Regions from separate parts of the Caldicoprobacter guelmensis genome, predicted to be linked through region 1. Evidence: a T-box and tRNA genes for the amino acid it is inferred to sense, from the RefSeq annotation. Region 1 holds a T-box; the other holds one or more tRNA genes.

Evidence for each region. A T-box is a leader RNA that pairs with one kind of tRNA and senses whether it is charged. The one in region 1 lies ahead of ileS (isoleucine--tRNA ligase), so its partner is inferred to be a tRNA-Ile.
Region 2: it has a tRNA-Ile gene. The T-box ahead of ileS (isoleucine--tRNA ligase) is inferred to sense a tRNA for this amino acid. The anticodon was not compared.

The regions. Positions count from the first base shown of each region.
Region 1 is NZ_JAFBDW010000004.1:212,262-217,645, forward strand. Features, by position in the region: gene JOD02_RS07120 (alpha-N-arabinofuranosidase) at 1-489, shown strand, start outside; gene JOD02_RS07125 (DUF6171 family protein) at 495-770, shown strand; gene JOD02_RS07130 (aspartate kinase) at 1,101-2,426, shown strand; T-box leader at 2,509-2,779, shown strand; gene ileS (isoleucine--tRNA ligase) at 3,054-5,384, shown strand, end outside.
Region 2 is NZ_JAFBDW010000002.1:183,869-189,252, reverse strand. Features, by position in the region: gene JOD02_RS03425 (MATE family efflux transporter) at 1-384, opposite strand, end outside; RNA gene rnpB (RNase P RNA component class A) at 515-885, opposite strand; gene JOD02_RS03415 (zinc ribbon domain-containing protein) at 948-1,688, opposite strand; gene JOD02_RS03410 (Nif3-like dinuclear metal center hexameric protein) at 1,760-2,884, opposite strand; gene JOD02_RS03405 (tRNA (adenine(22)-N(1))-methyltransferase) at 2,860-3,558, opposite strand; tRNA gene JOD02_RS03400 (tRNA-Ile) at 3,788-3,863, opposite strand; gene rpoD (RNA polymerase sigma factor RpoD) at 4,000-5,085, opposite strand; gene dnaG (DNA primase) at 5,082-5,384, opposite strand, start outside.

The sequences.
Region 1 (5,384 bases):
TTCAACAACCACTGCGACAGGGTGCACATGGCAAACCTGGCTCAAACGGTGAATGTGCTGCAGGCCATGGTTTTAACCGAGGGCGAAAAGATGATAGTCACACCCACATATCACGTATTTGACATGTACAAGGTGCATCAAGATGCTCAGCTTCTGTCTTTGGAATTCACAAGCAGCTTGTACACCTATGGAGACGAGAGCATACCTCAGATAAGCGCTTCTGCTTCCGAAGATGGGCAGGGCAGGATTAATATATCGCTGTGCAACTTAGATCCCAATTCGGCAGCGCATATACAGTGTGAGCTTAGGGGAACCAGCAGAACCAAGGTAAGTGGAACTATTTTGACGTCGTCCGAGATGAATGCCCACAATACATTTGACGAGCCCAATGCTGTAAAGCCGGTGGCTTTTAGCGATGCGGCTCTACTAGGTAATGTGCTGGATATCAAGCTCCCGTCTAAGTCGGTGGTAGTGCTGACTTTGGAGTAAAGAGAATGGGGTGCAGCGTTGTGGAAAATGGTGAATGCAAAGGATGCAGTGCCACTGTCAGGCTTTCGCAGCATGAAATAGAAGAGATATTTGGCGAAACGCTCAAGATAAGAAACGTCAAGTTGGTAACTCAGGAGGAGTATAACGCTAGGCTTGAGATTTGTAGGCAATGCACATATCTCGATTATGGTACTACCTGCAGGTTGTGTGGCTGCTTGGTCCAAATTAAAGCAAAGCTTAAAGGTGCGCGGTGTCCTTATCCATATCAGCCCAAATGGTAAAGGTTTTTAGCTAATAAAGTCCAGGGAAGGATTTCCTTGGGCTTTTCTTTTTGTGTTTTTTGGAGCCTTGGCATGGGATAAAAGGAAGAAAATGCAGGATATACTAAAATGTATTTCAAAACCTCACAGGATTCAAAACTATTTTCGAGCTTGTCCACTCAGCTTTGTTAAAGATGAATTTAACAGCCACTGCAAAAATGCAAAATACATATATTAAAATTGCAAAATTTTGAATAGTGCACGGATAAGATGCAGCAGTCACACTTGACTTTTATATTGCATAATTCTATAATAATCCTTGTTATTCTAGCGTTAGGAGGATTGAAAGAAGTGGGAGTGATAGTTGCAAAATTTGGGGGCACGTCCCTTGCAAATGCTGTACAGTTTCGCAAGGTGTATAGGATAATAATGGAAGACCCACGAAGGCAGTATGTTGTGGTGTCTGCACCCGGGAAATGTCACAGCGGCGATACCAAGATAACCGACCTCTTATATGCATGTCATAAAAAAGCCAGCCTGGGAGAGGAGTTTGGCGAGGTATTTGAGGCTATAGCGCAGCGCTTTAGGGATATAATCAGGGACTTAAACCTGGATTTGGATGTGGAGCCGCTGCTTAAGGAGATAAGGGAGAGGATTGCTGCTGGAGCTTCTGCAGACTATGTTGCAAGCCGAGGCGAGTATTTGAACGCCATTATCATGGCGAAGTTTCTGGGATATGACTTTGTTGATGCCGCCGATATAATATTTTTTGATGAAAGAGGGATGTTTGACAGCGAGCGCACCAATGAAGCTGTGGCAAGATGCTTAAGCCGGCATGAACGGGCTGTTATACCCGGCTTTTACGGTTCAATGCCAAACGGCGAGATAAAGACCTTCCCTCGAGGGGGTTCCGATATTACAGGCGCTATAATAGCGCGGGGAGTGAATGCCGAAGTATACGAAAACTGGACTGATGTTTCGGGTTTTTTGATGGCTGACCCGCGCATAGTCGAAAATCCAAAGCCCATTCGCAAGATCACCTACCGTGAGTTGCGGGAACTGGCGTATATGGGAGCCAGCGTGCTTCATGAGGATTCCATATTTCCGGTTAAAAAGGCCGGCATTCCAGTCCACATAAAGAATACCAATGCGCCCGAGGAGCCAGGGACCTTAATTGTCAATGAAGCCGAACCGGTTACCTGTACAGGGGCTATAACGGGAGTAGCCGGCAAAAAGGGGTTCACGGTGATTGCCATAGAGAAGACGTTTATGCACGTGGAACTGGGGTTTGGAAGGAGGCTTCTTTCCATCCTCGAATCCAATGGGATCTCCTTTGAACACATGCCTTCGGGCATAGACACCATATCGCTGGTAATTGCCGATTCTCAACTGGATGGCAAGTTGGAAAAGGTGATTGAGGAGATCAAAGAGCAGCTTCAGCCCGATTCAGTGGAGGTTCATTCCAACATGGCGCTCATTGCCACTGTTGGCCGTGGTATGGCCCACACCCCTGGCATAGCGGCAAAGTTGTTTACAGCACTGGGCAATGAAGGCATCAATGTACGGATGATCGATCAGGGGTCCAGCGAGATCAACATAATCGTAGGAGTTGAAAACGAAGATATGGAACGCGCAGTTAGGGCAATCTACTACGCTTTTGTGGACAACTGTAAATGAAAATTGCAACCAGGCCTTTACAAATGGGCACATTTTGATTATAATACTTGCAAACGGGGATCGAGCAGATAAGATACTTGAGAAAAACGTGATGAAGGGGAGGAGTAGGTACCTTTGATGGTGCAGCGAGCCGGGGATGGTGCGAGCCCGGTCCACAACGAAGGTGCTGAATATCACCCCGGAACGGCCGACCGAAAAGTGTTGCCAGAGAGCAACACATGAGTAGGCTGGGACGGAGCCCTGCCGTTACAGAGGGAGCATATAGGGAATCCCTGTATGCGTAAAGAGAGGGTACACGCCTGTCGTGTACCAAATCAGGTGGTACCGCGGAAGGAAAGCCTTTCGTCCTGGTTATGGATGAAAGGCTTTTGTTTTTGGCATAGTGTGGGAGTTTTGTAGCTGTACCGCCAGATTTTTAGGTTTTAAACAAAAATTTCTGTTTGCGCTTGATTGTATAAAGAGGTAGTAATAAATGCACACCTGAGGGAGATTGGGCTTTTACTGCCCTGTGGATATCTTACCGATGGTAAATTTGCTCTATAAAATAAGGAGCATCTACTCCCTGATGTGCACGGTAATCCATTAATATGTTCTAATGAATTTAATAAAATTAATGGAGGGGACGGTATGTATCAAAAGGTTTCAACCAGCCTGGATTTTGCACAGAGGGAACAAAAAATACTGGAATTCTGGAAGCAAAACCGCATATTTGAAAAGAGCATACAGATTAGGGAAGGTTGTCCTACCTTTACCTTTTACGATGGACCGCCTACGGCAAACGGTAAACCACACATAGGGCATATATTGACCCGCGTGATAAAGGATATCATCCCGCGGTATAAGACCATGAAAGGGTACAAGGTGCTGCGTAAGGCAGGATGGGATACCCACGGTTTACCGGTTGAGCTTGAGGTAGAGAAAGAATTAGGTATAAACGGCAAGCCAGAGATTGAGAAGTATGGCATAGAGCCATTTATTCACAGGTGTAAGGAGAGCGTGTGGAGATACAAGCAGGAATGGGAGCGGATGAGCGAAAGGGTAGCCTATTGGGCCGACATGGAAAACCCTTATGTCACCTATTACAACGAATACATCGAGTCGGTTTGGTGGGCCCTTAAGAAGATATGGGAGAAAGGGCTTTTGTATAAGGGTCACAAGGTAGTACCCTATTGTCCGCGTTGTGGTACTTCGCTGTCCAGCCATGAAGTGGCTCAGGGTTACAAAGAGGTGAAGGACCCGTCTATTTACGTAAAATTTAAAGTGAAGGGGCAGGATAACACCTTCCTCATGGCGTGGACAACCACGCCCTGGACGCTTCCGTCCAACGTGGCGCTTACCGTCAACGGCAAAGAGACCTATGTAAAGGTAAGGTGTGGAGACGAGATATACATTTTGGCCGAGGCGTTGGCTCCTACCGTGCTCAAACAAGAGTATGAAGTATTGGAGCGTATGAGCGGCGCAGAGCTGGTAGGTATGGAGTACGAGCCGCTGTTTGAATTCGTCAAAGTAGACAAAAAGGCTTATTATGTAGTGGCAGACGACTTTGTGACATTAAGTGAAGGTACCGGCATAGTCCACACCGCTCCTGCTTTCGGTGAAGATGACGCCAAGGTGGGTAGGCAGTACGACCTGCCTTTTGTTCAGCTGGTGGATACTGAAGGTAAGTTTGTGGACGCTGTTGAGCCGTGGAAGGGCATGTTTGTCAAGGATGCTGACCCCGAGATAATAAAGCACCTGCAACAGAGAAACCTGGTGTATGACGTCATGGAGTATGAGCACTCTTATCCCTTCTGCTGGCGATGTGATACTCCTCTGCTGTACTATGCTAGGGATACCTGGTTTATCAAGATGACGGCGGTAAAGGAGCAGCTGCTCAAGAACAACCGCCAGATCAACTGGCTGCCCGAGCACATAAGAGATGGCCGGTTCGGCAACTTCCTGGAGAATGTGGTTGACTGGGGTTTGAGCCGAGAACGGTACTGGGGTACTCCGCTTCCAATATGGGAGTGCGAATGCGGCTACAGGCATGTGGTGGGTAGCATAGCAGAGCTTAAGGAAATGGGGCAGGACGTGCCTGATGATATCGAGCTTCACAAGCCGTATATTGACCGGGTATTCTTGAAGTGTCCTGTGTGCGGCAACAATAAAATGAAGAGGGTACCCGAGGTTATCGACTGCTGGTTTGATTCTGGGTCCATGCCTTTTGCCCAGTGGCATTATCCTTTTGAAAATCAGGAACTTTTTAATGAGAACTTCCCTGCCGACTTCATAAGCGAGGCCATTGACCAGACCCGCGGATGGTTTTATACCTTGCTGGCGATTTCTACGCTGCTGTTTGACCAGCCGGCATATAAGAACGTCATCGTGCTGGGCCTTGTGCTGGACAAAGATGGTCAGAAGATGAGCAAGCACAAGGGCAATGTGGTTGACCCGTGGTTGGTACTTGATCGCCAGGGGGCCGACGCGGTACGGTGGTACTTCTACGTAAACAGCGCACCATGGCTGCCCAGCCGTTTCTCTGAGGAGGCTGTAAGCGAGGTTCAAAGGAAGTTCTTGGGCACCCTGTGGAATACCTATGCATTTTTCGTGTTGTACGCCAACATTGACCAGTTTAATCCCACCGAGTATGCGCTAGACTACGATAAGCTGTCGGTGATGGACAGGTGGATACTGTCGCGGCTGCACTCGCTTATAGCTTTTGTCGATTGCAGCTTGAGCAACTATCGCATCACTGAAGCGGCGAGGGCCATACAGGACTTTGTTGATGACTTAAGCAACTGGTATGTCAGGAGAAGCCGTGAGCGCTTCTGGCAGAAGGGCATGCCTCAGGACAAGATAAACGCCTATATGACTTTATATACTGTGCTGGTGGAGCTGGCTAAACTGGCGGCGCCCTTTGTGCCTTTCGTCACAGAAGAGATATACTGCAACCTGGTGAAGAGTGTGAGGGATGATGTT
Region 2 (5,384 bases), on a different contig from region 1:
CGCAGGTTCTGCCGCACCGTAAAGAGCAAATATGACTTGACGGCGCAGCAGCCAGGTTACCAGGGTGATAAAAAGCGATAGAATAAGTCCAGAAAACAATGCCTGCTTTGTAGCGTCGTTTGCCTCCTCACGATCGCCGTGACCTATATACTGCGCCACCACCACGGTACCACCCAAAGACAAAGCCACAAAAAAAGCCACAAAGATATTATTTATGGAGTCCACCATGCCTACCGCTGACACAGCTTGACTGCCCACCTGGCCTACCATTATGGCGTTTACCACACCCATCGACATGGTAAACACCTGCTCGGTGACCACCGGCACGGTGAGGTTTATAACATCACGGCGCAGCACTCTTGCTACGTACTGTTTAAAGTGCATGTCGGTCACTCCAGACTTACAAAATCAGATACATCATGGGTTCGTAATTAAGCGTATCGCATTCTTACGTCTGCTTTAACGAAAGTAGCTCAATAAAAGCAAAGCCCCGCCGTTGGGCGGGATCAACATACATGTGAGCAAGTCTGTAAGCCGAGTTCTGTCGAGGGCGATCATCTATCTAGGCCTACTGTTGCCAGATAGGCTCAAGCGACCTTACCCGGGACGTGGCGGGCCACCACATAAGTGTCCCCTATTCGGTCTTGCTCCAGGTGGGGTTTACAGAGCCAATCCAGTCGCCTGGACTGCTGGTGAGCTCTTACCTCACCTTTCCACCCTTACCCAACATTTGGCCCTGTAGCCAAATGCTAGGCGGTCTATTTCTGTTGCACTTTCCTTGGAGTCGCCTCCACTGGGTATTACCCAGCACCCTGCCCTGTGGAGCTCGGACTTTCCTCAGCTGCATCTTATAGAATGTGCAGCCGCGATCGCCCGACTTACTCACATGCCCTATTAAATTTTTTGCAATATAATAATAACACCCTTTGGTCACTTTGTCAAATATGTCAGCCTGCACTTTTAGCATCTGAATCTGCCTTATTCGCCCAGTACAGTATGCGGCCACAGTTCTCACACTCTATAATGTCATCTCCCTTTTTCAGCCTTTCAATGACCAGCGCCGCCAAGCTCATATTGCAACCGCCGCAGCAGTTTTGCTCCACCGTCACTATAGCAGTACCCCGGCTTTTCTTTAGCCGGTTATACCTCTTTATCAATTCAGGGTCAAGCTCATTTTTGAGTTGGTCTCTGCGCTGTTTAATTTGTTGGTACTCCTTTTGAATATTGGCAACCTCATCATCATATTCTGCTTTTGTATCACTATATTCTTTTTTGGCTTTCACCATACGAACACGTATATCTTCCAACTTATTAGAGAGGTTTTGAATATCCTTAAGCAGGTTCCGTATCTCTTCCTCTTTCTTGCTCAGCTTTTCTTTAAGCTCCATCGCCACTTTTTGCATTTCTTCCAGTTGCTTGACGCTTCGAACCTGTCCAGATTCCACCTTATCAAAACCCGATTTAAAAGCCTTCACGATATCCTCATACTCGTGATTGATCCTGTTCAATATATGGTTTTTCTTTTCGGCCTCTTCGTTAAGCTTCACCAAGTATTCTTGTTGCTGCATCAAATAGTTTTTAAGCTCTATCAGCTTACTCCGCAAAGGAGAATTTTTTCTCATTTTGTCATACTTATCCAAAGCCAAATCAAGATTCTGGTACTCCCACAACAGGTCCAACTGGCCCATGAACGCAACCTCCTTTCAACCTTTACATAATGCACTCAACCCCCGCACAAAAAAAATTAAAAAAGGGCACCCTATCTCCCCACCTTCTTATAAATATCACTCATAGTCTCAGCGGCAAATACTTCTATTTCATATTTTAAAGCATCAAATGCTTTTTGTAAACGATAAACTAGTTCTTGGACTATGAAGACTTCGGTGGGGTAATGCCCTACGGCTATTACGACCATGCCCAACTCTGCTGCAGCCTGGGCTTCGTGGTATTTCAATTCACCTGTCAAAAAAACCTGGGCACCGCTTGAATAAGCCTTGCTTATCAGGCTACCACCCGCTCCCCCGCAAATTGCCACCGTTTGTATTTCTGTGTCCCTCCACCCTGCCACTTGAACATTTGAAACACCTAAATCGTTACATACTTTATCTACAAATTCCTTAAGCAACATGCTGTGCTGCAGTTTCCCAATTCTTCCTAAGCCGTGCTTTTCAATGCGATTGGCTAGCGGATATACATCATAAGCCACTTCTTCGTAAGGATGAACCTCAAGCATGGCTTTGATAACCCTATCCAGCCGATTCGCTGAAACAATAGTTTCCAGCCGCACCTCTTCTACCCTTTCAAGCCGTCCCTGCTGGCCAATATAGGGATTGGTTCCTTCGAGGGGCATAAAGGTACCTGTGCCGTTAATCTGAAAGGTGCAGTGGCTGTAATTGCCTATCCATCCTGCTCCCGCCCCGGCCATAGCATCCATAACCCTATCCTCATGCCCCTTTGGAATAAACACCACTATTTTGTACAGCCTTTCCCTCTGGTCAACGCTCAAAGGCTTGACATCCTGCAGGCCCAAACGCGCGGCCAAAACGTCATCCACTCCGCCAGACACCTTGTCCAGGTTGGTATGAGCACAATAGGCTGCTATGCCGTTGCGCGCCAGAAGATACACCAGTCGCTCCCTGCCCACATCACTGCGGAGGCTTCTCAACTTTTCAAATATGACAGGGTGGTGCGAGATGAGCATGTTAGCCCCCTTTCGTACGGCCTCATATACTATATCCTCAGTTACATCCAGACACACCATGACCTTTCGCACCTCATCTTCCAATCCCCCCACGAGCAGGCCTACATTATCCCATTCCTCCGCAAGGTAAGAAGGAGCTATCTCTTCCATCACCTTTATCACCTGTCGTACCGTGTAACCCATAGGTAAACCTCCTTATAACTTTCTAGCTTGCGTTTGAATTCGTCAAGCGCTTTTTTAGAGTCTGGCATCCCTTGCGTCTCCAGCTGCTGTATGATGGCCGCTGCCTTGGCCATTTTGTGTTCTATAAACTCCTTGAGCAAGGGATCCCTCTTTTTAATGAGCATATACCCTATATCATAATAGACATCCTCAGGGATGTATTGCCTGCCATGCCGGGCTACAATGACCTCATAGAACTTGCCGTTTTCACGCGCTAGCGATTCATCCACCATCATATATCCATTGTCAACCAGCCATCTCCTTAGCAAGCTCTGACCTTTCATCGGCTGCAGCACAAAGGTTTCAACGCTGGCCGCCACCTGAGGAGCCCTACTTAAAATATCCCTTATCAGCAGGCCCCCCATTCCAGCCATTACCACCGTATCCACCTCACCCGGGTGTATGACCGACAGGCCATCTCCCACCCTTGTCTCAATTTTATCTTCCAACCCATACTCCTTTATGAGCGCCTCCGCTTTTTTAAGCGACGCAGCGCTTATATCAGTCACAATGGCTCTTTCTACAATGTCGTTTTTGACCAGCCAAACGGGAAGCCGCCCGTGATCGGCCCCCACATCCGCAACGCACTTTGAAGGAGGCACCATCCTAGCAACGCTGAGCAACCTATCTTTCAACCGCATCTCATCACCTTAAATAAAAAAACACCGTTTTTACCCGGCGTTGTTGTTACTCAAAAAAGCCTTTTACATGCCACCAGCATTTTAGTTAAACTTATTTCAATAAAATCTACAGATTTTCCTTATCAACCGAGACTACCACCACTATCAACTTTAGACTACGAATTTTAAAACATTTTTATGCTCTCACTTAAACTTTATCTCAGCCAGCCAATAACAAATAAAATGGTGGGCCTTCAGGGATTCGAACCCCGGACCAACCGGTTATGAGCCGGCTGCTCTGACCGCTGAGCTAAAGGCCCACAAAAACCCCGCAGTTGCCAACAAACAACTGCAAATGATATTATACCGCAACCCCCTTGTTCAGTCAATAGGTAAAAAATTCGCAGAAAAAGAAGGATCCAGCACCTCCTTTTATTTTTGACGATGCCGAACCCTTCAGTCCAGAAAATCCTTGAGCTTCTTGCTTCTGCTGGGATGCCTTAGCTTCCTTAACGCCTTGGCTTCAATCTGGCGAATCCTCTCCCTGGTGACGTTAAACTCCCTTCCCACTTCTTCCAACGTGCGCGCCCTGCCGTCGTCAAGCCCAAATCGCAACCTTAAAACCTTTTCCTCCCTCGGCGTCAACGTATCGAGCACTTCCTTAAGCTGTTCCTTGAGCAGGTTATAGGCAGCTGCCTCAGCCGGTGCAGGGGCGTCCTCATCGGGTATGAAATCTCCCAGGTGGCTGTCCTCCTCTTCCCCTATCGGAGTTTCAAGCGAAATGGGTTCCTGGGCAATCTTTAATATTTCCCTCACCTTTTCCTCTGAGATGCCCATCTCCCTCGCAATCTCTTCAGGCTGGGGTTCACGGCCATATTCCTGAAGCAGTTGTCGCGAGACCCTGATAAGCTTATTGATGGTCTCCACCATATGAACCGGAATTCTTATGGTCCTGGCCTGGTCAGCTATAGCCCTGGTTATGGCCTGGCGGATCCACCAGGTAGCGTATGTGCTGAACTTATAACCCTTCCTGTAATCAAATTTTTCCACCGCTTTGATAAGGCCCAGGTTGCCTTCCTGTATAAGGTCAAGGAAAAGCATTCCCCGTCCCACGTACCGCTTGGCAATGCTGACCACCAAGCGGAGATTGGCCTCAATCAGCCTCCTCTTTGCCTCCTCATCGCCCTGTTCCATCCTCTTGGCAAGCTCTATCTCCTCCTCTGCAGTAAGCAGAGGTACCTTCCCTATCTCCTTAAGGTACATCCTCACGGGGTCATCTATGCTAACGCCTTCAGGAAGGCTAAGGTCCAAATCTTCCTCAAGGTTTATATCTTCAGGTACTGCTTCTTCATCCAGCACATCTATGCCCAAGGATTCAAGGGTGTCATATATCTTCTCGATCTGCTCGGGGTCCAAGTCAACATCCTCCAATACATCCATTATTTCCTTATACGTCAAGACACCCTTTTCTTTACCCCTGTCAATCAGCTCTTTTATCTTCTTCAGTTTATCATTCTTTTGCTTGTTTTCTTCGTTTTTCATAATATCCCCTCCTTTCTGTGTCGGCTTGCTGCAACCTTTCTGGTCAATACAGCCATCTCGCTCAGCAGGGCTCTGTAGGTGTCGGTTGCCTGTTTCCCTTCCTGTTCCATTTGCCTTATTAACCTTACAACCTCCTGTCTGCGCTTTTCCAAATTGTGATACATTATCTCATCTATGCAATCCGAAATAAATTTATCAATATTATCGTACTCCACAGGCAATTCAAATATTTCAACCATTTGCTGTATTTTATCCTGGTCCTGTATACTACTCAAAACCTGCGGAATACTGACCTCCTT